4 regions of the Mesorhizobium sp. B2-4-1 genome follow, and region 4 is predicted to be linked to each of the others. Evidence: riboswitches for the same ligand, from Rfam matches in the RefSeq annotation. Region 4 holds a riboswitch; each other region holds the start of a gene.
What was found. Region 4 has a riboswitch for cobalamin ahead of FJ949_RS28910 (aromatic ring-hydroxylating dioxygenase subunit alpha). Riboswitches for the same ligand answer to the same signal wherever they lie in the genome.
Positions count from the first base shown of each region.

Region 1: another riboswitch for cobalamin. It lies ahead of bluB (5,6-dimethylbenzimidazole synthase); the one in region 4 lies ahead of FJ949_RS28910 (aromatic ring-hydroxylating dioxygenase subunit alpha).
Region 2: another riboswitch for cobalamin. It lies ahead of FJ949_RS10000 (DUF1636 family protein); the one in region 4 lies ahead of FJ949_RS28910 (aromatic ring-hydroxylating dioxygenase subunit alpha).
Region 3: another riboswitch for cobalamin. It lies ahead of FJ949_RS06435 (ABC transporter ATP-binding protein); the one in region 4 lies ahead of FJ949_RS28910 (aromatic ring-hydroxylating dioxygenase subunit alpha).

Region 1 is NZ_VFVN01000006.1:414,212-419,584, forward strand. Features, by position in the region: gene ribB (3,4-dihydroxy-2-butanone-4-phosphate synthase) at 1-251, shown strand, start outside; gene FJ949_RS18440 (MFS transporter) at 302-1,525, opposite strand; gene FJ949_RS18445 (TetR/AcrR family transcriptional regulator) at 1,646-2,251, shown strand; gene bluB (5,6-dimethylbenzimidazole synthase) at 2,295-3,047, opposite strand; cobalamin riboswitch at 3,096-3,276, opposite strand; gene FJ949_RS18455 (histone deacetylase family protein) at 3,398-4,324, shown strand; gene FJ949_RS18460 (exodeoxyribonuclease VII small subunit) at 4,328-4,579, shown strand; gene FJ949_RS18465 (DUF2277 domain-containing protein) at 4,678-4,944, shown strand; gene FJ949_RS18470 (pirin family protein) at 4,985-5,373, shown strand, end outside.
Region 2 is NZ_VFVN01000003.1:296,669-302,041, reverse strand. Features, by position in the region: gene FJ949_RS10010 (NADH-quinone oxidoreductase subunit A) at 1-278, opposite strand, end outside; gene FJ949_RS10005 (winged helix-turn-helix domain-containing protein) at 612-1,811, shown strand; cobalamin riboswitch at 1,841-2,045, shown strand; gene FJ949_RS10000 (DUF1636 family protein) at 2,083-2,529, shown strand; gene cobW (cobalamin biosynthesis protein CobW) at 2,532-3,584, shown strand; gene cobN (cobaltochelatase subunit CobN) at 3,601-5,373, shown strand, end outside.
Region 3 is NZ_VFVN01000002.1:371,605-376,977, reverse strand. Features, by position in the region: gene FJ949_RS06445 (Gfo/Idh/MocA family oxidoreductase) at 1-54, opposite strand, end outside; gene FJ949_RS06440 (LacI family DNA-binding transcriptional regulator) at 236-1,261, shown strand; cobalamin riboswitch at 1,324-1,533, shown strand; gene FJ949_RS06435 (ABC transporter ATP-binding protein) at 1,790-2,578, shown strand; gene FJ949_RS06430 (ABC transporter substrate-binding protein) at 2,618-3,565, shown strand; gene FJ949_RS06425 (iron ABC transporter permease) at 3,574-4,593, shown strand; gene FJ949_RS06420 (MarR family winged helix-turn-helix transcriptional regulator) at 4,723-5,202, shown strand; gene FJ949_RS06415 (HlyD family secretion protein) at 5,199-5,373, shown strand, end outside.
Region 4 is NZ_VFVN01000018.1:65,898-71,270, forward strand. Features, by position in the region: gene FJ949_RS28880 (alpha-glucosidase) at 1-368, shown strand, start outside; gene ugpC (sn-glycerol-3-phosphate ABC transporter ATP-binding protein UgpC) at 394-1,506, shown strand; gene FJ949_RS28890 (DUF680 domain-containing protein) at 1,594-1,830, opposite strand; gene FJ949_RS28895 (DUF680 domain-containing protein) at 1,902-2,108, opposite strand; gene FJ949_RS28900 (DUF680 domain-containing protein) at 2,178-2,384, opposite strand; gene FJ949_RS28905 (DUF680 domain-containing protein) at 2,454-2,651, opposite strand; cobalamin riboswitch at 3,131-3,333, shown strand; gene FJ949_RS28910 (aromatic ring-hydroxylating dioxygenase subunit alpha) at 3,464-4,711, shown strand; gene FJ949_RS28915 (hybrid-cluster NAD(P)-dependent oxidoreductase) at 4,731-5,373, shown strand, end outside.

The DNA of each region.
Region 1 (5,373 bases), on a different contig from region 4:
GCGTCATCGTCTATCTGCGCGAGGGCTCGGTCGGTGTCGCCCACCAGGAGCGCAACCGGCCGGCGAGCGGCGACGGGGAGGACCACGAAGAGGCGCGCCGCCGCGAGAATGAATGGCGCGAGATCGGGCTCGGTGCTCAGATCCTGAAGGATCTCGGCATTTCCTCGATCAATTTGATCGCCTCGCGCGAGCGCCACTATGTCGGCCTCGAAGGTTTTGGCATCCACATCGCCAAGACCGAGATTCTCTAGATTCGACGGCGGCAATAGCGTCCGATCCGCTGAACCGGACGCGTCATGGTTCATTCCGCGGCAGCGACGGCCGCTTCACACCCATCCAACTCGCATTTGTGAGTGGCAAGACTGCGCTGGCCGAGCAGCACCGTGACCAGCGCGATGCCGCCCGCGACCACCGAGACCCAGAACCCGTTCTGGGCGCCGAACGCATCCACCACCGCGCCGGCGGCGAAAGAGCCCAGCGCCATGCCGATGCCGATTCCCGTTGTCACCCAGGTAATGCCCTCGGTCAGCATCGCTTCCGGCACATGCCGTTCGATCAGGCCGAATGCCGTGATGAAAGTCGGCGAGATCGCCACGCCGCTGATGAAGACGGTCAGCGCCAAAATCGGCACGCTGTCGGCGGTGAGCGGCAAAATCGTGCTGACTGCGATGATGGCGACCGCGACGGTCAGCTGGCGCTGTAGCGGCGTCTTGAGGTTGAGCGCGCCGACCACGATGCCCAACACGAACGATCCCAGCGCATAGACGCCGATCACCAGGCTTGCGGCACCGGCTTGGCCGAACTCCTTGGTGATCGCCACCGTGCTCACTTCCGTCGTCGCGAAGGTCGCGCCGATGAAGATCAGGGCGAAGGTGATGATCTGTACCGGCCGCAGGCGGATTGCCGAGCCAGTCGAACCATGGTCCACCGGCCGCACTTTCGGCTCCGTCGATCGCTGCAGGATGAATGCTATCGAGCCCAAAGCGAGAAACAACGTGCTCGCCAGCATGCCTGCTTCCGGAAACAGCGCCGCACTGAGGCCCACCGACAGCGACGCGCCGGCGATATAGACCAGTTCGTCGGCCGCCGATTCGAAGGCGAAGGCTGTGTTCATCTCCGGCCGGCCGCGAAAAAGCTCGGTCCAGCGCGCGCGCACCATTGCCGGCATGCTGGGCATGGCCGCTGCCAGCAGCGCCGACACGAACGATGTCCATACCGGCCAATCCTGGTTGGCCGACGCAATCAGCAGCAGGAATGCCAGCACGGAGATGATGGTGGTGGGCACGACGATCCATGTCTGGCCGAGGCGGTCGACCAGCCTGGAGATCTGCGGCGCCAGGAAAGCGTTGGCCAGCGCGAATGTCGCCGAGACGGCACCCGCCAGCCAGTATTCGCCACGCGTCTGCGACAGCATCGCCACGATGCCGATCGGCGCCATGGCGATCGGCAGGCGCGCCATGAAGCCTGCAGCGGCAAAGCCCTTGGCGCCAGGGGCTCGAAAGATCTCGGAATAGGGGTTCTGCATGGTCCGTTCCTCGACAAAAGGCGATTCGGAAATTACATACGACGCGTATGAATACTAAATAGATCATACGTCGCGTATGTCAATTGGCATACGTGACGTATGTGGATAAGGCCAGAAGAGATGCACAAGCCCCGCAGGGAAATGATCGCCGAAACGCGCGCCAAATTGATTGCCGCGGCCCGGCATGCGTTCGGAACGATTGGTTATGCCGAGGCATCGATGGATGATTTCACCGCATCGGCCGGGCTGACGCGCGGTGCGCTCTATCATCATTTCGGGGACAAGAAGGGGCTTTTGCAGGCGGTTATCGCCGAGATAGACGCCGAGATGGCGGCACGAGTGAATGAGGTTGCAGCGAAAGCACCGACCCGCTGGCAAAGCTTCGTCGACGAATGCACGAGCTACATCGAAATGGCGCTGGAGCCGGAAATCCAGCGCATCATGTTTCGGGACGGTCCGGCCGTGCTGGGGGATCCCGCGCAATGGCCGAACGCCAATGCCTGCGTCGCGTCGATGACCGATCACCTGACGACGCTGCAGGGCGACGGGGTGGTTGTCCCGGGCGTAGACCCCGAGACCGCGGCACGGCTGATCAACGGGGCGAGCAGCCAGGCGGCGCAGCGGATCGCCAATTCGAACGACCCGGAAGCGACGTCGAAGACCGTGGTGGCGGCATTCAAGCAACTGCTCGAAGGATTGTTGAGGAAGGATGCCGGAGCCGCCTGACGACGGCAGGCCGCCGGCAGCTCTGGGCATGCCGTATCGGCAATCAAATCAAGAGTTTGTCAGACTTTTCGCATGTTGCCGCCTTGAGGCGTGCGATCGTTGATTTGAGCGGAACTTCGCCCTGTCCGCAAAACGTCTCGCTCATGATCAGCTCGGGCAGCGGCAGCCGCCGCCCCCAGCCATGTGTTTCGAGGTCCGGTTTCGGCGCGAACTCCGAGACACGGCCGACACAGAGATAGGCCACCGGCGTCACATGCTCGGGAATCGACAGAAGGCCTTTCAACGCCTGCGCCTCGATAATGCTGACCCAGCCGACGCCGACGCCTTCGGCGCGCGCCGCCAGCCAGAAATTCTGCACCGCGCAGACCGTGCTGTAGAGATCCATCTCGGGATTGTGCCAGCGTCCCAGCGGCGAACCCTGTGAGCGTCGGCGGTCGCAGGTGATACAGATATTGAGCGCGCTTTCGCAGATGCCTTCCAGCTTGAGCTTGCGGTAGAGCGCCCGCCGCTCTTCCTCGATCGCCGGCAATTCCTGCTCGCGCGCCGCGAGGAACAGGTCGCGCACCTGTTCCCGTCGTTCGGTGCCACGAATGACGATGAAATTCCATGGCTGCATGAAGCCGACCGATGGCGCGTGATGGGCGGCAAGCAGCAGCCGCGCCAAGACCTCGTCGTCTACGGCCTCTGATGTAAAATGGCTGCGGACATCGCGCCGCGTGAACATGGCGCGGTAGACCGCATCGCGCGCCATCTGGTCGAATCCGTCACCCACGGGGATGGTCATATTGTCCGGCATCGCTTGTCCCCTTGCGATTGCAATCAACTGCCGTCCGCCTGACCATGCGGATGACGATGCCTGCCAGGCCGGTCTTCTGGCTCGGGATCAACCCGCATCCGGCGCCTTCCCGTCATCGACAGTGGCATTTACCGGCGCGGTCCCCCTTACAGCGTTGGGCACGCCACGGTATCAAACCGTGTTCCCGATTCTCCCGCTCGCGGCGGGCACCAGGCAGTGGCCGGGACTTTACGACGAAGCCCCTGCGCCGCCAATCCCCGCGGCGACGCGAATGGACGCAGGCGCGATTTTCCCCAGCCATCAGGCCGCAATGCATGGCCATCGCCGCGCCGGGGCACTAGATAGGGAGCATGGCCACTCGTCTCTACACCCATCCGATCTTCCTCGAGCACATCACGCCACCCGGCCATCCGGAGCGGCCGGACCGCTTGCGCGCCATTGAGCGCGTGCTCGACGACGAGGCTTTTGCCGCGCTCGACCGCCTCGAGGCGCCACAAGGCGATGAGGTCACCATTCTCTACGCGCATCCCGAGGATTTCGTCGAGCGGGTACGCGCCGCCATTCCCGAGACGGGCATCGCCCGCATCGATGCCGACACAACGGCCAGCCCGAAGAGCTGGCAGGCGGCGATCACCGCGATCGGAGCCGCCAACGCCGCCGTCGACGACGTCTTTGCCGGCAGGGCAGACAACGTTTTCGTCGCCGCCCGGCCGCCCGGCCATCATGCCGAGAAAGCGACCGCGATGGGCTTCTGCCTGTTCAACACGGCGGCCATCGCCGCACGTTATGCACAGCGCAAACACGATATCGAACGTGTCGCCATCGTCGACTGGGACGTGCATCACGGCAACGGCACGCAGGATGTTTTCTGGGACGATCCGTCCGTGCTTTATTGCTCGACGCACCAGATGCCGCTCTACCCCGGCACCGGAGCAAAGAACGAAACCGGCGCCGGCAACATCGTCAACGCGCCGCTTGCGCCGCAGACCGGCAGCGAGGCGTTCCGCGATGCCTTCCTGTCGCGCGTGCTGCCCTCGCTCGACAATTTTGCACCCGACCTGATCATTATTTCGGCCGGCTTCGATGCGCATCATCGCGACCCGCTGGCCGAGATCAACCTGACCGAGGATGATTTCGACTGGGCGACCGGCCAACTCATGCAGCGCGCGGCGCGCCACAGCGGCAACCGGCTCGTCAGCCTGCTCGAGGGCGGCTACGATCTGCAAGGATTGGCATTTTCGGTCGCCGCCCATGTCGGGCGACTGATGAAAGGATGAATGATGGCTGGTGAAACCAACGAAGACGTCAAGGCGATGAGCTTCGAACAGGCTCTCGACGCGCTGGAGAAGATCGTCGATGATCTGGAGCGTGGCGATGTGCCGCTCGACCAGTCCATTAGGATCTACGAGCGCGGCGAGGCGCTGAAGGTGCATTGCGACCGGCTGCTGAAGGCGGCCGAGGACAAGGTGGAGAAGATCAGGCTGTCCCGCGACGGCAAGCCGGTCGGGACGGAGCCGCTGGACGCGGATTGAGGCACGCAGCCGTCTCTCTGGTTTTTGACATGATCATGATTGAGGATAGAACGCGTCCCGATTGAAACGGCTCCAGGACAAGAGGAGATACGGAAGCGATGTGCAGAAACATCAAGACCCTGTTCAATTTTGATCCGCCGGCGACCAACGACGAGGTGCGCGATGCAGCCCTTCAATTCGTTCGCAAGCTGAGCGGAACGACGCGGCCTTCGAAGCAGAACCAGCACGCATTCGACCATGCCGTCGAGGCCATCGCGGCGTCGGCGCGCGAGCTTCTCGATTCGCTTGAAACCAACCAGCATCCGCGCAATCGCGAGGAGGTTGCGGCCAAGCTGCGGGCGAAGGCGGCGATCCGCTTTGCCTGATCTGGCCAAAGCAGCCATCGGCCGCTGACAAGGAGAGTTCATGAGCTTCTTTCCCGGGAAGGATCCTGAAGCCGGCGATGCCTTTGCCAGCGACCAGATCGAATTGATGGTCATTCCGAACGCCAAGGACATTGGCGGTTTTCAGGTTCGCCGCGCCTTGCCGACTGCCAAAAGGCGGCTGGTCGGTCCCTTCATCTTCTTCGACCGCATGGGCCCGGCCATCCTGCGTGCCGGTCAGGCGCTCGACGTCCGGCCGCATCCTCATATCGGCCTGTCGACGGTCACCTACCTGTTCGACGGCAGGATCAGGCATCGCGATTCGCTCGGCACCGAGATGGTGATCGAGCCGGGTGACGTGAACCTGATGACCGCCGGCCGCGGCATCGTCCATTCGGAGCGCACGCCGGAAGAACTGCGCGGCGCGCCGAT
Region 2 (5,373 bases), on a different contig from region 4:
AGCATGCCGATTTTCGAGAACGACACCGCCCACGGAAACAGGAAGGCCACTTCCAGGTCGAAGATGATGAACAGGATCGACACCAGGTAGAAGCGGATGTCGAACTTCATACGGGCGTCATCGAACGAGTTGAACCCGCATTCGTAGGCGGAAAGCTTTTCCGGGTCGGGATTGCGGTAGGCCACCAGGAACGGCGCCACGATAAGCGCGACGCCGACAGCCGCCGCCACTGCGATAAACAGGACGATGGGCAGGTACGAACTGAGAAGTGCGTTCATGCTGCGGCTTTCCGTTGGCGCCAATCCATTTTGATTACAGCACCAGACCCCATTTCGGAAGCGTGACAGTTTAACCGCTGAACCGTTTTAAGGGGCCTTTGCTGCAACGCGGCGAGGGTTAGCGCAGCGCTTCCGGCGAAGCAAGTCAAACCTTGTTCAAAACACTGGCCTGGACGGCATAAGGGAAGAAACTGGTCCGATCCGCTCCTGTCTGATTTCCTTCGCTTTTTACTCCACTTTTCTCTCCTGACAGAGTTGCCGCCAAAACCCTGCTAGCATGGCCGGAATCAACTGTCCGAACGACGCTCAACAAGCCATCAGAGTCGCATCCGAATGAAGGAAAAGATCTCGCTTGCCACGGCCCGGCGTATCGCGCTCGCCGCCCAAGGGTTCACTGATCCCCGCCCCGCCGGCACGCCCGACCGACGCCACTTCGCCCGCGTGCTCTCGCGTACCGGCCTGCTGCAGATCGATTCCGTCAGCGCGGTGGTGCGCGCTCATTACATGCCGCTCTATTCGCGCCTTGGTCCCTACCCGTTCGCCTTGCTCGACAACGCCGCCGTCACGCGCAAGCGCACGGTTTTCGAATACTGGGCGCACGAGGCTTCCTTCCTGCCGGTCGAGACCTATCCGTTGATGCGTTGGCGCATGCAGCGCGCCGAGCGTGGCGATGAAATGTATCTGGGCCTGGCCAAATGGGGCCGTGAGCACGCCGCCTATATAGAAGAGATCTACCGCGAGGTCGCGGAGCGCGGCCCGATCGCCGCTTCCGCGCTCGAAGGCCAGAAAGGATCCGGCGGCTGGTGGGGCTGGAGCCACGCCAAGCATGCCTTCGAATGGCTGTTCTGGGCAGGACGCATCACCACCGCGCACCGCCGTGGCTTCGAACGCTTCTACGATCTGCCCGAGCGCGTGCTGCCGCAGGCGATCCTCGATCTGCCGGTGCCGTCAGCCGAGGACGCGCATCGGGAATTGCTGCGGATATCCGCCCGCGCTCATGGCGTCGCGACAGCAAGCGACCTGCGCGACTATTTCCGCCTGTCGCCGGCCGACATGAAGGGCCGGCTGGAGGAGCTGGTTGAAACAGGCGAGCTGGTGCCGGTGCGTGTCGAGGGCTGGAACAAACCGGCTTACCTCCATAAGGAGGCCCGTATTCCACGAAAAATCGAGGCCCGCGCCTTGCTGGCGCCGTTCGATCCGGTCGTTTTCGAGCGCTCGCGCACGGAGCGGCTGTTCGATTTCCACTACCGCATAGAAATCTACACCCCTGCCGAAAAACGGCAATACGGCTATTACGTCCTGCCGTTCCTGCTCGGCGACAGGATCGTGGCGCGCGTCGACCTCAAGGCCGACCGGCCGGCCAGCGTGCTACGCGTCCACGCGGCCTATGCCGAGCCCGGCGCGCCGCCTGAAACCGCCGCGCAACTCTTCCAGGAATTGACGCAGATGCAGGGCTGGCTCGGCCTCGAACGGATCGAGGTTACGCCCGCCGGCGACCTTGGGCAGCCGCTCGCCGACATTGCCGTGTCGTAGACGCGCGTTGACACCGCCGCCTGCAAGAGCCTAAATCCATTCCAGACGGTCTCCTCTCGGCAAAGGGAGGAGCCAAGAGGGAATGCGGTGCGAAATCTCGATTTCAAATCCGCGGCTGTCCCCGCAACTGTAAGCGACGAGCCAAGGCCGAAAACCACTGGGACGGTCCCGGGAAGGCGGCACGAAGGCGATGACCCGCGAGCCAGGAGACCTGCCGTCTGAGACATAAGAATCCGATCGCCCGGCGGGTTTTCCGGGCAAGGAGCCCGATTTGGAACGCGACAGCAGTTTCCCGGCTGAAACAGCGGACATTTTGTCTGGCGATAGCGACTTGTCTGGCGATAGCGACGCCTTGGCCGGCGTCACTGTCATCATCTGCGCTTCCTGCCGCGACGAGACCGGTTCCGATGCCCATCCCCGCGCCGGCGAAGTTTTGGCTCAAGATACGCGCCAAGCCGCAACGGCCGACAATGTCCGTGTCCGCACCGTCGAATGCCTCGGCAACTGCAAGCGCCGTCTCAGTGCCGCGATTCTTCGCGACGGCTGCTGGAGTTATGTCTTCGGCGACCTGAACATCGCCAGCGGCGCCGATCTCGTCACCGGCGCGAAACTCTTCGCCGCTTCGACCAACGGCCTCATTCCGTGGCGCGGCCGTCCGGATTCCCTCAAGCGCGGCCTCGTCGCCCGCATTCCTCCCCTCGACATGCTGAAGGACTGATCATGACCGCCGCAGTTTCCGCCGCCACTCTCTCCCGCGTCCCCTGTACCGTCGTCACCGGCTTCCTGGGTGCCGGCAAGACCACGCTGGTCCGCCATCTCCTGGAAAACGCGGGCGGCAAGCGTATCGCCATCATCGTCAACGAATTCGGCGACATCGGCATCGACGGCGAGATACTCAAGGGCTGCGGCATCGACACCTGCCCGGAGGAAAACATCGTCGAACTGGCCAATGGCTGCATCTGCTGCACCGTCGCCGACGATTTCGTCCCGGCGCTCGACCAGATCCTGTCGCTGACGCCGAAAGTCGACCACATCCTGATCGAAACCTCAGGTTTGGCTCTGCCCAAGCCGCTGGTCCAGGCCTTCCAGTGGCCGACGGTGAAGAGCCGGGTGACAGTCGACGGCGTGATCGCCGTGGTCGACGGTCCGGCACTCGCCGAGGGGCGCGTCGCCAACGACATGGACGCCCTGCAGGCGCAACGCGCGCAGGACCAGACACTGGACCATGACGACCCCGTCGAGGAGGTGTTCGAGGACCAGATCGCCTGCGCCGACCTCATCATCCTGTCGAAGAGCGACCTGATGGATGCCGCAGGTTCGGCTCGCGCCAACGCCATCATTGGCGAACACTCCGCCCGCGCCGTGAAGGTCGTGCCGACGGCTCATGGCAAGGTCGATCCGTCCGTGCTGCTCGGGCTAGGCCTCGCCGTCGAGGACGACATCGAGAACCGCAAGTCCCATCATGACGGCGCCTTCGACCACGAGCACGACGACTTCGATACGTTCATCGTCGACATCCCCTCGATCGCCAACCCGGACGACCTGGCAAAGCGCGTCGCCACCGCCGCCGAACAGGAGAACGTGCTGCGGGTGAAAGGCTTCGTCGAGGTCGGCGGCAAGCCGATGCGGCTTTTGCTCCAGGCCGTTGGTCCGCGCGTCAATCATTACTACGACCGCGCCTGGACGGCTGACGACGACCGCCGCTCGCGCCTGGTCGTCATCGGCCTCAAGGGGCTGAACCGCCCGGCGATCGAGCATATCCTCGCCGGCTGAGGCAACACCGACCGCGATGCACATCCTCACCACCACATCCGCCTCGCTCGACGATCTCGCCGAGCCGGTCGATCTGCGGCAGACGCCGGCGGAGATGGTGGCGCTGTCCTTCACGGACAGCGACCTGGCCGGACTGGCAGCGGCTTGGAAAGGCGACGCCGATCGGCTGCCCACGATGCGGCTGGCCGCGCTGCGCGACCTGCGCCACCCCATGTCCGTCGACCTCTGGATCGACAGCGTCGCCCGTAACGCCAAAGTCATTCTGGTGCGTATTCTCGGCGGTTACGAGTGGTGGCGCTACGGCTGCGACCAGTTGGCCGTGGTTGCCCGTGAGCGCGGCATAAAGCTGGCACTGCTTCCCGGTGAAAGCCACGACGAGGATATCAGGCTGATCGAAGCCTCGACGCTGCCGCGCGAGGAACTGGACGGGCTGCTCAATTATTTCCGCCAGGGCGGCCCGGCCAATATGAGCGCGCTGGTGCGCAGGCTGGCGCGGTTGGCGGGGTCTGATGCCGAATTTGCCGAACCGGTTAGCGTGCCGAAAGCCGGGTTTTATGAGCCGGGGCGCGGAGTCGTGGAGAAGCCGGACTTATCGAATGTTGACGATCCTTCACACCCCCCTCTGTCCGGCAGGACATCTCCTCCGCAAGGGGGGAGATCGGCTGTCATCAAGGCCGGCTCCTCTTCTGTCCCCTTGGACAGGGATTTATCTCGACCATCCGCGATAGGCGAAATCGTCGATGAAAGAGCAATCTCCCCCCTTGCGGGGGAGATGTCCGGTAGGACAGAGGGGGGTGTGACGGAACTCGACGCCGGCAACGTCAACCCACCCGTGATTCCCGTCCTCTTCTACCGCTCGATGCTGCTCGCCGCCGATGTCGCGCCGATCGACGCGCTTTTCGAGGCGCTACGGCAGCGCGACATGCTCCCCGTCCCCATCTTCGTCTCCAGCCTGAAAGACCCGGAATCTCTGGCTTTTGTTGAAACCGCGATTGCCCAGCTCAAGCCCGCCGCCATCATCACCGCGACCGCTTTCGCGTCCGGCGCCGAACCCGGCGTCGAAACCCTGTTCGACCGCGCCGGCGTTCCCGTCTTCCAGGTCATCGTCGCCACCACCCGCCGCGACGTATGGGAGAAGAACCAGCGCGGGCTGGCGCCCGCCGACCTCGCCATGCATGTCGTTCTGCCCGAACTGGACGGCCGCATCCTCGCCGGCGCCGTTTCGTTCAAGGGCGAAAGCGAGACCGACCCGGCGCTCGGCCACCGCGCCTTTGCCAACCGGCCGGAGCCCGATCGCGTCGAACAGGTGGCGGACCGGGTCGCGGCCTTCATCAGCCTTCGGGAAACGCCGCGCGCCGAGCGCAAGGTCGCTATCCTGATCCCCGATTACCCAAGCGCTCCCGGCCGCACCGGCTATGCGGTCGGGTTGGATGTGCCATCGAGCGTGCTGGCGATGCTGCACGACCTCCAGGAACAGGGCTATGCGGTTGAGGGAATTCCCCAAACGTCGCGTGCGTTGCTGGATGCGCTGGAGCGCAGCAAGGCTGGGTTGGAGTTGGATGAATACCTTGCCTTCTCAACGGAATTGCCGGGCGCAGCAATTGCTGCCGTAGAAGCAGCTTGGGGCAAAGCCGAAGGCGAGACAGGTTTGCGCGAGCCACCCCCCTCTGTCCTGCCGCCAATCTCCCCCCTTGAGGGGGAGATGTCCGGCAGGACAGAGGGGGGCGCCTCGCGCAAACCTTCGCCATCAAGCGAAAAACACTTCCCCTTCCGCGCCGCGACCTTCGGC
Region 3 (5,373 bases), on a different contig from region 4:
CTCGAGCCAGGTTTTGCTCATGGCTCCGCACCCGACCAGGACGACGTGCATCATCCAGCGCTCCTCCGGCCAACCCCTCCTGGCTGGCACCCACGGCAGTCCGTAAATGACTTCCGTAAACGTTTACGATGACACACCCGATGGCATATATTGTCAATCGGATTTGTACCGTCGGCTCTGAAACGCCTTGGCCGCACGACCGGCTGGTGCTAGCCAGAAGCAGGAGGGGGAGGTCTTGGCGTCCAGCATTCACGATCTTGCGCGGCACCTGAACATTTCGATCGGTACAGTCTCGCGCGCGCTTAACGGGCGCGCCGACGTGAACGCCGAGACACGCCAGCGCGTGCTCGAGGCGGCCCGGAAGCTCAATTATTCACCGAACCACTCGGGCAGGAACCTACGCCGCGGCACCACCCATGCCGTGGCTTTCATGCTGCAGCCGCATCCGGGCGACCAGCAGTATGGCGAGCCGTTCTTCATTCCGTTCCTCACCGGACTGCAAGCGACATTGGCCGAGTGCGGGCTGGACCTGATCATCGTCATGGGCGCGCCGGCGGATTATCAACAGGAGCGGCTGCGCCGCGTCGTCGAGACGCGTCGTGCCGATGCCGTCGTACTGGCCTGGACGCGGCGCGAGGACGATCGCATCGACTATCTGAGCAAGGCCGGCTTTCCCTTCGCGACGCTCGGCCGAAGCCGGTCCGGCGACGACAGCTATCCCTCTCTGGATCTGGATTTCGAGAAGGCGGGCGCCGATGCGGTCGACCGGCTGGTTGCGCGTGGCCACCGCCGCATCGCCGCCATCCGGCCGTCGCTTGACCTGAATTTCGGTTATCTGTTTCTGGAGGGTTATTGCAAGGCGCTGCGGCGGCACGGCATCGAAGTCGATCCCGGCCTGATTGTGGACGGTTTTATCAACGAAGCCGGTGGCTACGCGGTGACACCGCAAGTCATGCGGTCGAAGGATCCGCCGACCGCGATTATCTTCAACAACGACTCGATGGCGCTCGGCGGCTGCAAAGCGCTCGCCGAAATGGGGATCAAGCCCGGGCAGGATGTCGCGGTGATCGTCATCGTCGACACGCCGCTCTGCCGTTATTTCTCGCCGGCGCTGACCGGCTTTCGTCCGAGCCTTGACCCGATGGGGCGGCGGCTCGGCGAAATCCTGCTCGCCTCGCTCCCGGCTTTCGCCGGCGCGAAAGGGCCAGAGATCATTCGCGAGGTCTGGCCGCTGGAACTGGTGGCGCGCGATAGTGATTGACCACACGTTTGTATCGTTATAACAGAACATGCATCGACCTTGCCTCGACGCTGCCTGCATCCTAGGCTGCGACTCGTGATGGTCCCCGCGCCGCAAGGCGAGGGGTGAAAAGGGAACATGGTGAGGCCCGATTTTCGGGTCGAAGCCATGGCTGCCCCCGCAACTGTAAGCGGCGAGCAAAATCCGAGAAGCCACTGGCCGGCAAGGCTGGGAAGGCAGGATGGCGCAACGACCCGCGAGCCAGGAGACCTGCCATCTGCATGGGTTGACCGGACGGGGTGTGCCGGGAGGAGACGCGGGGTTCGGTCTTGTCGACCGGTTCAAGCCAGCTTCCTTCCGTCGCCATTTTTGAAAGTGACGGAAGTTGGACGGCTCCATCGATCGCATTCACTGCATTCCCATGCATCGCATCATCGTGTGCACGCTTTGCCGCGATATCGCCACCGAGGTGAATTCAGGCCAGCGTCCGGCAGGATTGGCAAGCAAGACGCTGGCCCGTATTCCGGCAGGCCCTGCAAGGAATTGCCCATGACCGCGCCGCTTCTCGAGGCCCGCGACCTGGCCGCGGCGGCGGATGGCCTGCATCTGGTGCATCCGGTCAGCCTTTCGGTGGCGGCGGGCGACCGTCTCGCCATCATCGGTCCCAACGGCGCCGGCAAGACGACATTGCTGCGCATGCTGTCGGGCATGCTGCGGCCGAGTTCGGGCGAAGTGAAGCTCACCGGGCGCCTGCTGGACAGGATTTCGACCGCCGAGCGGGCGCTGCACATCGCCGTCGTCGGCCAGACCGATCAACCGGATCCACGGCTGGCGGTGATCGATTATGTCGAGCTCGGCCGGGTTCCGCATACCGGCCGCAGGCACAGGAGCGAGGAACGCGACATTGTCGTCGAGGCGCTGCGCCGGACCGGGCTGTTGCCGCTGCTTGGCCGCACCATCGGCTCGCTGTCGGGCGGCGAGCGCCAGCGCGCCCAGCTTGCCCGCGCCATCGCACAGGAGCCGAAGATCCTGTTCCTCGACGAGCCGACCAACCATCTCGACCCGCGGGCGCGCAGCGAGTTGCTCGAACTGGTTGCAGGCCTCGGCATGACCGTGATCGCGGTGCTGCACGATCTGGCGCTGGTGACGCCTTTCGCCACCAGGGTCGCGGTGATGGGCCATGGCCGGTTGCATGTGCTGGCGCCGCCACGCGAAGCACTCACTCAGCAGCTGATCCGCGAGATCTTCGGTGTCGACGTCTTTAGGTTGCGCCACCCGACGGAGGACCGCGAGCTGACGGTGTTCGAGGTTCCGAACCGTGCCGCGCCATCTTCGTGAGCGCAGATCCAATTCCCGTGCAACGAAGGAGCAACATCCGTGAAACGCCTTGCCGTATCTCTTGCCTTCTCCCTGCTGGCCTCTACGGCCTTCGCCTTTCCGGTGACGGTCGACAGCTGCGGCAAGTCGCTGACCTTCGACGCGCCTCCAAAGCGCGCTGTCATTCACGATCTCAACATGGCCGAGATGGCCTTCGCCCTGAAGCTGCAGCCGTCGATCGTCGGCCTGACCGGCATCACCGGATGGTACAAGGTCGGCCCCGAATTCAAGGCCGAGCAAGGCTCGATCCCGGAACTGGCGCCCAAATATCCGACGCTGGAAAACCTGGTCGCTGTCGAGCCCGACTTCTTCTTCGCCGGCTGGTATTACGGCATGAAGCCGGGCGGCGAGGTGACGCCCGATACGCTGGCGCCACACGGCATCAAGACCCTGGTGCTGACGGAAAGCTGCGTCCATCTCGACAAGAACCGGCCTGCCGCTTCGATGGACCTGCTCTATGGCGATGTCGAGAAGCTGGGCAAGATCTTCGGCAAGGAGGCCGAAGCGGATAAGCTCGTCTCCGGCTGGAAGGCGCAGCTCGCCGAAATCGCCGCAAAGGTCGGCGACCGCAGGGGAACGCGCGTCTTCCTCTATGATTCCGGCGAGGACAAGCCGTTCACATCAGGCAAGTTCGCCATTCCCAACGCCATGATTTCCGCGGCCGGCGGCGACAACATCATGGCCGACATGGACACCAGCTGGGGCAACACGGATTGGGAGACGGTGGCCTCGCGCAATCCGCAATTCCTCATCCTGCTCGACTATCAGGATGGCGGCGGCTACCGGAAGCTGCTCGATTTCCTGAAAGCGCATCCGGCAATGAAGGAGATAGACGCGGTCAAGAACGAACGCTTCGTGGCGCTTCGCTATGCCGAACTGACACCCGGACCGGCCAACATCGAAGCGATCGGCAAGATCGCCAGGGCGATGCATCCGGAAGCATTTTAACCGGGAAGATGACTTTGCGGCACAAGGCATTCGTATTGGCCATGATGGCGGCCGCGTCGGCTATGGCCGCGCTCGCGCTGCTATCGATCGCCTATGGTTCGACGATGATCCCGCTGGGCGACGTCGTTGCAGCACTTGGCCATGCGATCGGATTGAAGGGGCATGACGTGTCCGGCCCGGTCGGCAGGATCGTCGTCGACCTCAGATTGCCGCGCACCATCCTGGCCATCTGTCTCGGCGGCGGCCTGGGCGTGGTCGGCGCGCTGTTGCAGACGGTGACGCGCAACGATCTTGCCGATCCGTTCCTGTTCGGTCTCTCGTCGGGAGCCGCCGCCGGCGCTGTCTCCGTCATCACCGTCTTCGGCGACAGTTTCGGGATCTGGACGCTACCGATCGCCGCGTTCACCGGCGGTATTCTGGCGGCTTGCGTTGTGCTTTTGCTGGTTGCGCGGGTGAGGGGACAAGGCCCCGAACGGCTGATCCTCGCCGGACTTGCGGTCTCCTTCATGTTCACCGCATTGACCAATTACCTGGTCTTTGCCGGTGACCAGCGCGCCGCCCATTCGGTGCTGTTCTGGACGATGGGCGGGCTCGGCCTGGCGCGGTGGGACAATATCTGGCTAGGTGCGCTTGGGGCCGGCACGATTGCGGCGTACGGGCTGTGGAATCATCGCCGGCTGGACGCTTTCCTGGCCGGCGAAAATGCCGCCGAAAGTCTTGGCGTGCCGGTGGCGCGAATGCGACGGACGACGTTTCTGGTCGCCGCGTTTTCGACCGCGATCCTGGTTTCGGTCGCCGGCGTCATCGGCTTCGTCGGCCTCATGATCCCGCATCTGTCGCGGCCGCTGGCTGGTCCGCTGCATCTGCGCCTGATCGTAAGTTGCGCGCTGTTCGGGGCGGTCCTGTTGCTGGCAAGCGACCTTCTGGCACGCACATTGCTGCCGCCGCAGGAACTGCCGATCGGCATCATCACCAGCTCGCTCGGCGCCTTCTTCGTTGTCACCATGCTGATCCGTAACCGCTTGTGATGGGTGTAGCGGCAGCCGAAAATCATCGGACGCAGCCATGATTGTGCTGCACGGCTGCCATGCACGTTTGCTGGCTTCTGGAACAATGCCGGACTTGAATGATAAGCACGCTTATTATATATGCCACTCATGGTTTCCGAAGGCGTAGACAGATTGGGATTTTTGATCCACGACGTGCAGCGGCTGATGCGAAAGCGCTTCGAAGCGCGCGCCAGCGGCCTTGGCCTGTCCTCGGCGCAATGGCGCCTGATGGTTCGCGTCGCCAAGGAAGCGGGCGTTTCGCAGGCGCGGCTTGCTGAACTGCTTGAAATCGAGCCGATCAGCGTCTCGCGGCTGGTTGACCGGATGGAGGAGGGCGGCTGGATCGAGCGCCGCTCCGACGCCGCCGACCGCCGCGTGCGCATGATCTTCCCAACTCCCAAGGCAAGTGCCGCGTATGCGGAGGTCAAGAGCCTCGCCGGCGAAGTCTATGAGGAGTCGCTGACCGGCGTTTCGCCGGACGATCGCCGCGTCCTGATCAGGGCATTGGATGCGATGGCACAGAATCTCGCGGATGGCGATTCACCGTCCTGCGACAAGGTCAAGAATACGGAAGGCGCAGCAGCATGAACGCGGTAGCCAAGGTCGACGAAAACGCCGCCAAAGTGGAAATGGAAGCGCCGCAGCAGCCGGCCGCGGCCCCTGTTACAATGACACCTCCGGCAGAGCCGGCGCCGGTGCCAAAGAAGAAGCGCCGTCTCGGCCGCTTCTTGTTGATGTTCGCACTGCCGGCGGCGTTGG
Region 4 (5,373 bases):
TCTCCCAGGCAAAGCCGTGGCTGCCGGTGCCGGCCAAGCACCTGTCGCAAGCCGTCAATGTCCAGCAAGGCGACGAGCATTCGCTGCTCGAACACTACCGGCGCTTTCTCGGCTTCCGCCGCGCCCATCCGGCGCTGGCCAAGGGCGATATCAGTTTCATCGAGAGCCAGGGCGACACTGTCGCCTTCACGCGCCGCGCCGGCAACGAGCAGATCGTCTGCGTCTTCAACCTGGGATCCGGGCCAGCGGAGGTTGACCTTGGCGGTCGATCGCTGCAACCTTTGCCCGGACACGGATTTTCGGGACAGCAGAACTCCGGCTCCATCCGCCTCGGCGGCTACGGCGCCTGGTTCGGGCGCATCGACTGAATTCTAGGGACCACTGGAGGGAAACATGGCCGATGTCACGCTGAGGCAAGTGAAGAAATCATACGGCAATCTCAACATTCTGCACGGCATCGACCTCGACATCAAATCGGGCGAGTTCATCGTCTTCGTCGGGCCGTCGGGTTGCGGCAAGTCGACATTGCTGCGCTCGATCGCAGGGCTCGAGGAGATCACCTCGGGCGAGCTCAGAATAGCCGGCGAGGTGGTCAACGACGTGCCGCCGTCGAAACGCGGCATCGCCATGGTGTTCCAGTCCTACGCGCTCTATCCGCATATGACGGTCTACGACAACATGGCGTTTTCGATGAAGATCGGCAAGGAAAGCAAGGCCGAGATAGACAAGCGCGTGCGCCAGGCGGCAGAGATCCTGCAGCTGACCAACTATCTCGACCGCCTCCCCAAGGCGATGTCGGGCGGCCAGCGCCAGCGCGTGGCCATCGGCCGCGCCATCGTGCGCAACCCGAAGGTGTTCCTGTTCGACGAACCGCTGTCGAACCTCGACGCCGCGCTGCGCGTCGCCACCCGCATCGAGATCGCCAAGCTCAAGGAATCGATGCCCAACACCACCATGATCTATGTCACCCACGACCAGGTCGAGGCGATGACGCTGGCCGACCGCATCGTGGTGCTGAAGGAGGGCCATATCGAGCAGGTCGGCACGCCGATGGAACTCTACAAGAAACCCGGCAATCTGTTCGTTGCCCAGTTCATCGGCTCGCCGGCCATGAACATCCTGCCGGCGACCATCGACAAATCGGGCAATCCGACCGTCATCAGTCATGTCGGCGGCCGCAAGGCTACGGTGCCGATCGCGACGCCGGCCTCGGCCAAGGGCGCGTCGGTGAGCTTCGGCGTGCGGCCGGAGGACCTGACGATCGCCGGCGGCACGGACTATCTGTTCGAAGGAACGGTGGATTATGTCGAGCAGCTCGGCGAGGTGCAACTCGTCTATGTCGACATCGGCCGCGCCGACCTGCCGCTGGTGACCAAGCTGCCGGGCAATGTCGAGGTCAAGCGCGGGGCGACACTGCGGCTGAGCGCCGACGCCGGAGACCTTCATATCTTCGACGCGGATGGACGATCCTTCGCGCTGCACGAGACGGAAGCGAAAGCGGCCTGAGAGCAGGCCATGAATTAATTGCCGGTCACGCAAAAACAGGAGCGGCGGGCAAAGCCCGCCGCTCCTGTTTGGTGTCAGCTTCGGCTGTTAGTGGCCGAAGAGATTCCGGTCACTGCCCTGAGGGGCGGACTTGTGTACATCGCCCGACGAATTGAGCAGCTTGTAGACGGGCGAGCCGCTGTCGCGGATCGAAGCCGTGTGCGCATTGTCGACCGAGGTGACGGCAGGCTGGTTGGCGCCATTGGAGCCATAGTTGTCGCTGCTGGCGAAAGCGCTGCCCGAAACGGCCAGGACGGCGGCGGCAGCAAGGATGATCTTTTTCATTTCAAGTCTCCTGAATTCTCAAATTCCACCGCAGAGGCGGGCTTGCCCGCCATCTGCTGCAGGATCGGCTGTTAGTTGTTGCCGAAGAGGTTATGGTCGGCACCCTGAACAGGTGCCTGGGCAGCCGGAGCCGACGTCTTGGTCGAAGCGGTGTATGAGCTGTCGGTCGAAGTGGCCGCGGGCTGGTTGGCGCCATTGGAGCCATAGTTGTCGCTGCCGGCGAAAGCGCTGCCCGAAACCGCCAGAACGGCGGCGGTAGCAAGGATGATCTTCTTCATTTCAAGTCTCCTGAATTTTCGAATTTCACCAGGACGGCGGAAGGCCCGCCGTCAACTGGAGATCGGCTGTTAGTTGTTGCCGAAGAGGTTGCGATCAGCACCCTGCACAGGCGCCTGGGCAGACGGCGCCGACTTCTGGACCGAAGCCGTGTGCGCGTTGTCAACCGAGGTGACGGCAGGCTGGTTGGCGCCATTGGAGCCATAGTTGTCGCTGCTGGCGAAAGCACTGCCCGAAACGGCCAGGACGGCGGCGGCAGCAAGAACGATCTTCTTCATTTCAAGTCTCCTGAATTCTCAAATTTCGCCAGGACGGCGGAAGGCCCGCCGTCAACTGGAGATCGGCTGTTAGTTGTTGCCGAAGAGGTTGCGATCGGCACCCTGGACAGGCGTCTGGGCAGCCGGTTCCGACTTCTTGGTCGAAGCGGTGTACGAGCTGTCGACGGCGGTGGCCGCAGGGGCATTCGAACCATAATGGTCGCTACTAGCGAAGGCGCTGCCGGAAACAGCCAGAAGGGCGGCGGCAGTGAGAATGATCTTTTTCATTTTTTGATACTCCAGTATTTTTCCGTCCGTCTAGCGGCGTGTCTTGGGAGGAAATCGCGTCGTTCGGACAGCCCCGATGTGGGAAAGCCATACCGCCATTTCCAATCACGAAGTTTTTCCGTGTGGACCAAGTTTCCACCACTTGAAATTGTGCCAGGGCCTTCTACATTCGTTTTTTTCCATTTGTTATCAAATAGTTATTCTAACAGACCGCGCGATCACCAACTGTGTCGAAGGCCCAGTGTTCACACCGTCCTGCACGCATCGTCAACAGAAACGAACCGTTCGGTTCGATTTTAGAGGGCGCTAATAGTCACTTTTCGAAACCGTTACCTTTTTTGCCTCCGCCACGAGACGGAATCCGAGGCGGCGACCTGAGGCTTTCTGCCCCTGCAACGGCGGCCGCACCGTTTTCAGTGCGTGTCGCGCGGCATGGATGCGATGTCGTTTTCATGCCGACGACAAGCCGGCGATCATGGTTAGATCCTGCCATCTCAGGTGCCGCCGCGTGACGACGAGGCGGAGAATTGGGAAGCCGGTCAGAATCCGGCGCTGCCCCCGCAACGGTGGTGGAGTTCAGGTCGCAACGGGAGACCACTGGGCAAAGGCCTGGGAAGGTGTCGCGACAGTCCGCAAGGACAGCTCCAGAGCCCGGAAACCAGCCTGAGATGTTGGACTCGACTGATCGCGGCGGGCGGTCAAGAGGCGGATGGTGCATGTCCGGCGCAAGCCGGCGCGCGGCTTGATCCTTCCTCTCTCCCTTCCGTTCAGTCCTTCAATGTGAGGACAGGACTTCAATGCGAGGACAGGACATGGATGCGCGCAACGACATGCTGAAACGGCTGCAAGGCCGCAGGGACGGCTTCTCACTCGAGCAGCCCTTCTATACCGACGCCGACTACTTCAAGCTCGACATGGAGCTGATCTGGTACCGCGACTGGCTGTTCATCGGCCATGATTGCGAACTGCCCAGGCCCGGCAGCTTCATCACCGTGCAGATCGGCGACTATCCTGTCGTGCTGGTGCGCGACCAGAAGGGCAACATCAACGCCTTCCACAATTCTTGCCGCCATCGCGGCAGCCGCGTCTGCAACACAGACAAGGGCACGGCGGCGAAGCTCGTCTGCCCCTACCATCAGTGGACCTATGAACTGGACGGCAGGCTGCTGTTCGCCAGGCAGATGGCCGAGGGTTTCGACAAGAGCCAGTTCGGCCTGAAGCCGGTCGCCTGCGAAAGCGTCGGCGGCTACATCTTCATTTGCCTCGCCGACGAGCCGGCGGATTTCGCGCCGATGCGGACGATGATCGAACCCTATTTGCTGCCGCATCGGCTGCGCGAAGCAAAGGTCGCCTTCGAGAGCACCATCGTCGAGAAGGGCAATTGGAAGCTGGTCTGGGAAAACAACCGCGAATGCTATCATTGCGCCGGCAACCATCCGGAGCTCTGCAAGACCTTCCCGGAGGCGCCGACCGTGACTGGCGTGCAAGACGCTGACAGCGACCCGGAGATGCTGTCGCACTGGGCCAAGTGCGAGGCGGCCGGCCTGCCGAGCAGGTTCCGCATCGACCCGGCCGGACAGTACCGTGCCACCCGCGCGCCGCTGCTGCGCGATGCCGTCAGTTATACGATGACGGGAAAACGCGCGGTCAAGAAGAACCTGTCCGACGGCGTTGCCACCGACCGCATCGGCTCCTTGCTGCTCTATCACTATCCGACGACCTGGAACCACATCCTTGGCGACCACGCCGTCACGTTCCGCGTGCTGCCGATCAGCGCCACCGAGACCGCGGTGACGACCAAATGGCTGGTTCACAGGGACGCGGTCGAGGGCGTCGACTACGACCTTGCCGAACTCACCCATGTCTGGACCGAGACCAACGGCCAGGATCGTCGCATCGTCGAGGAAAACGCCTTCGGCATCCTGTCGCCGGCCTATGAACCCGGCCCCTATTCCGAACTGCACGAAGGCGGCGTCATCCAGTTCGTCGACTGGTACGCGCGTTTCATCGGTCCGCGTCTCGCCGAAGACGGCCGGCCGGCCCTGCGCAGCGTTGCTTGAGAGGTGAGGGATGAATGCGATGACGGATCTCGGCCTCTATCGCCATCTCGATCAGATGGCGCCCTGGAACGACAGGCTCCAGGTGCTGGAAGTGATCGGCGTGAGCGACGAGGCGCCTGATGTAAAGACCTTCACCTTCCGTTCCGACAACCAGACCTGGTTCCGCTACAAGCCGGGCCAGTTCGTGACGCTGGAACTGCCGACAGCGGATGGGTTGCTGATGCGCACCTACACGCTGTCGTCTTCGCCTTCACGGCCATTCTCGATCGCGGTGACGGTGAAGGCGCAGGCCGGCAGCACCGGCACACGCTGGATGTTCGACCATTTGAGGCCTGGTTCGCACGTCAAGGCGTATGGGCCGGCCGGAGACTTTTCGCTGCACAGCCACCCGGCGGCCAAATATCTGTTCATCTCGGCCGGCTCCGGCGTGACGCCGATGATGTCGATGCTGCGCTGGCTGAATGACTGCGCGCCATGGACCGATGTCGGCTTCGTCAACTGCGCCCGCCGCCCCGAAGAGATCATCTTCCGCAAGGAGCTGGAATTGCTCGGCAGCCGCATGCCCGGCCTGTCGCTCGGTTTCATGATCGAGGAGCGGTCGAGCCGGGAAGGCTGGTTCGGCCATATGGGCCGCATCGACGCCATCCGGCTGCCGCTTTTGG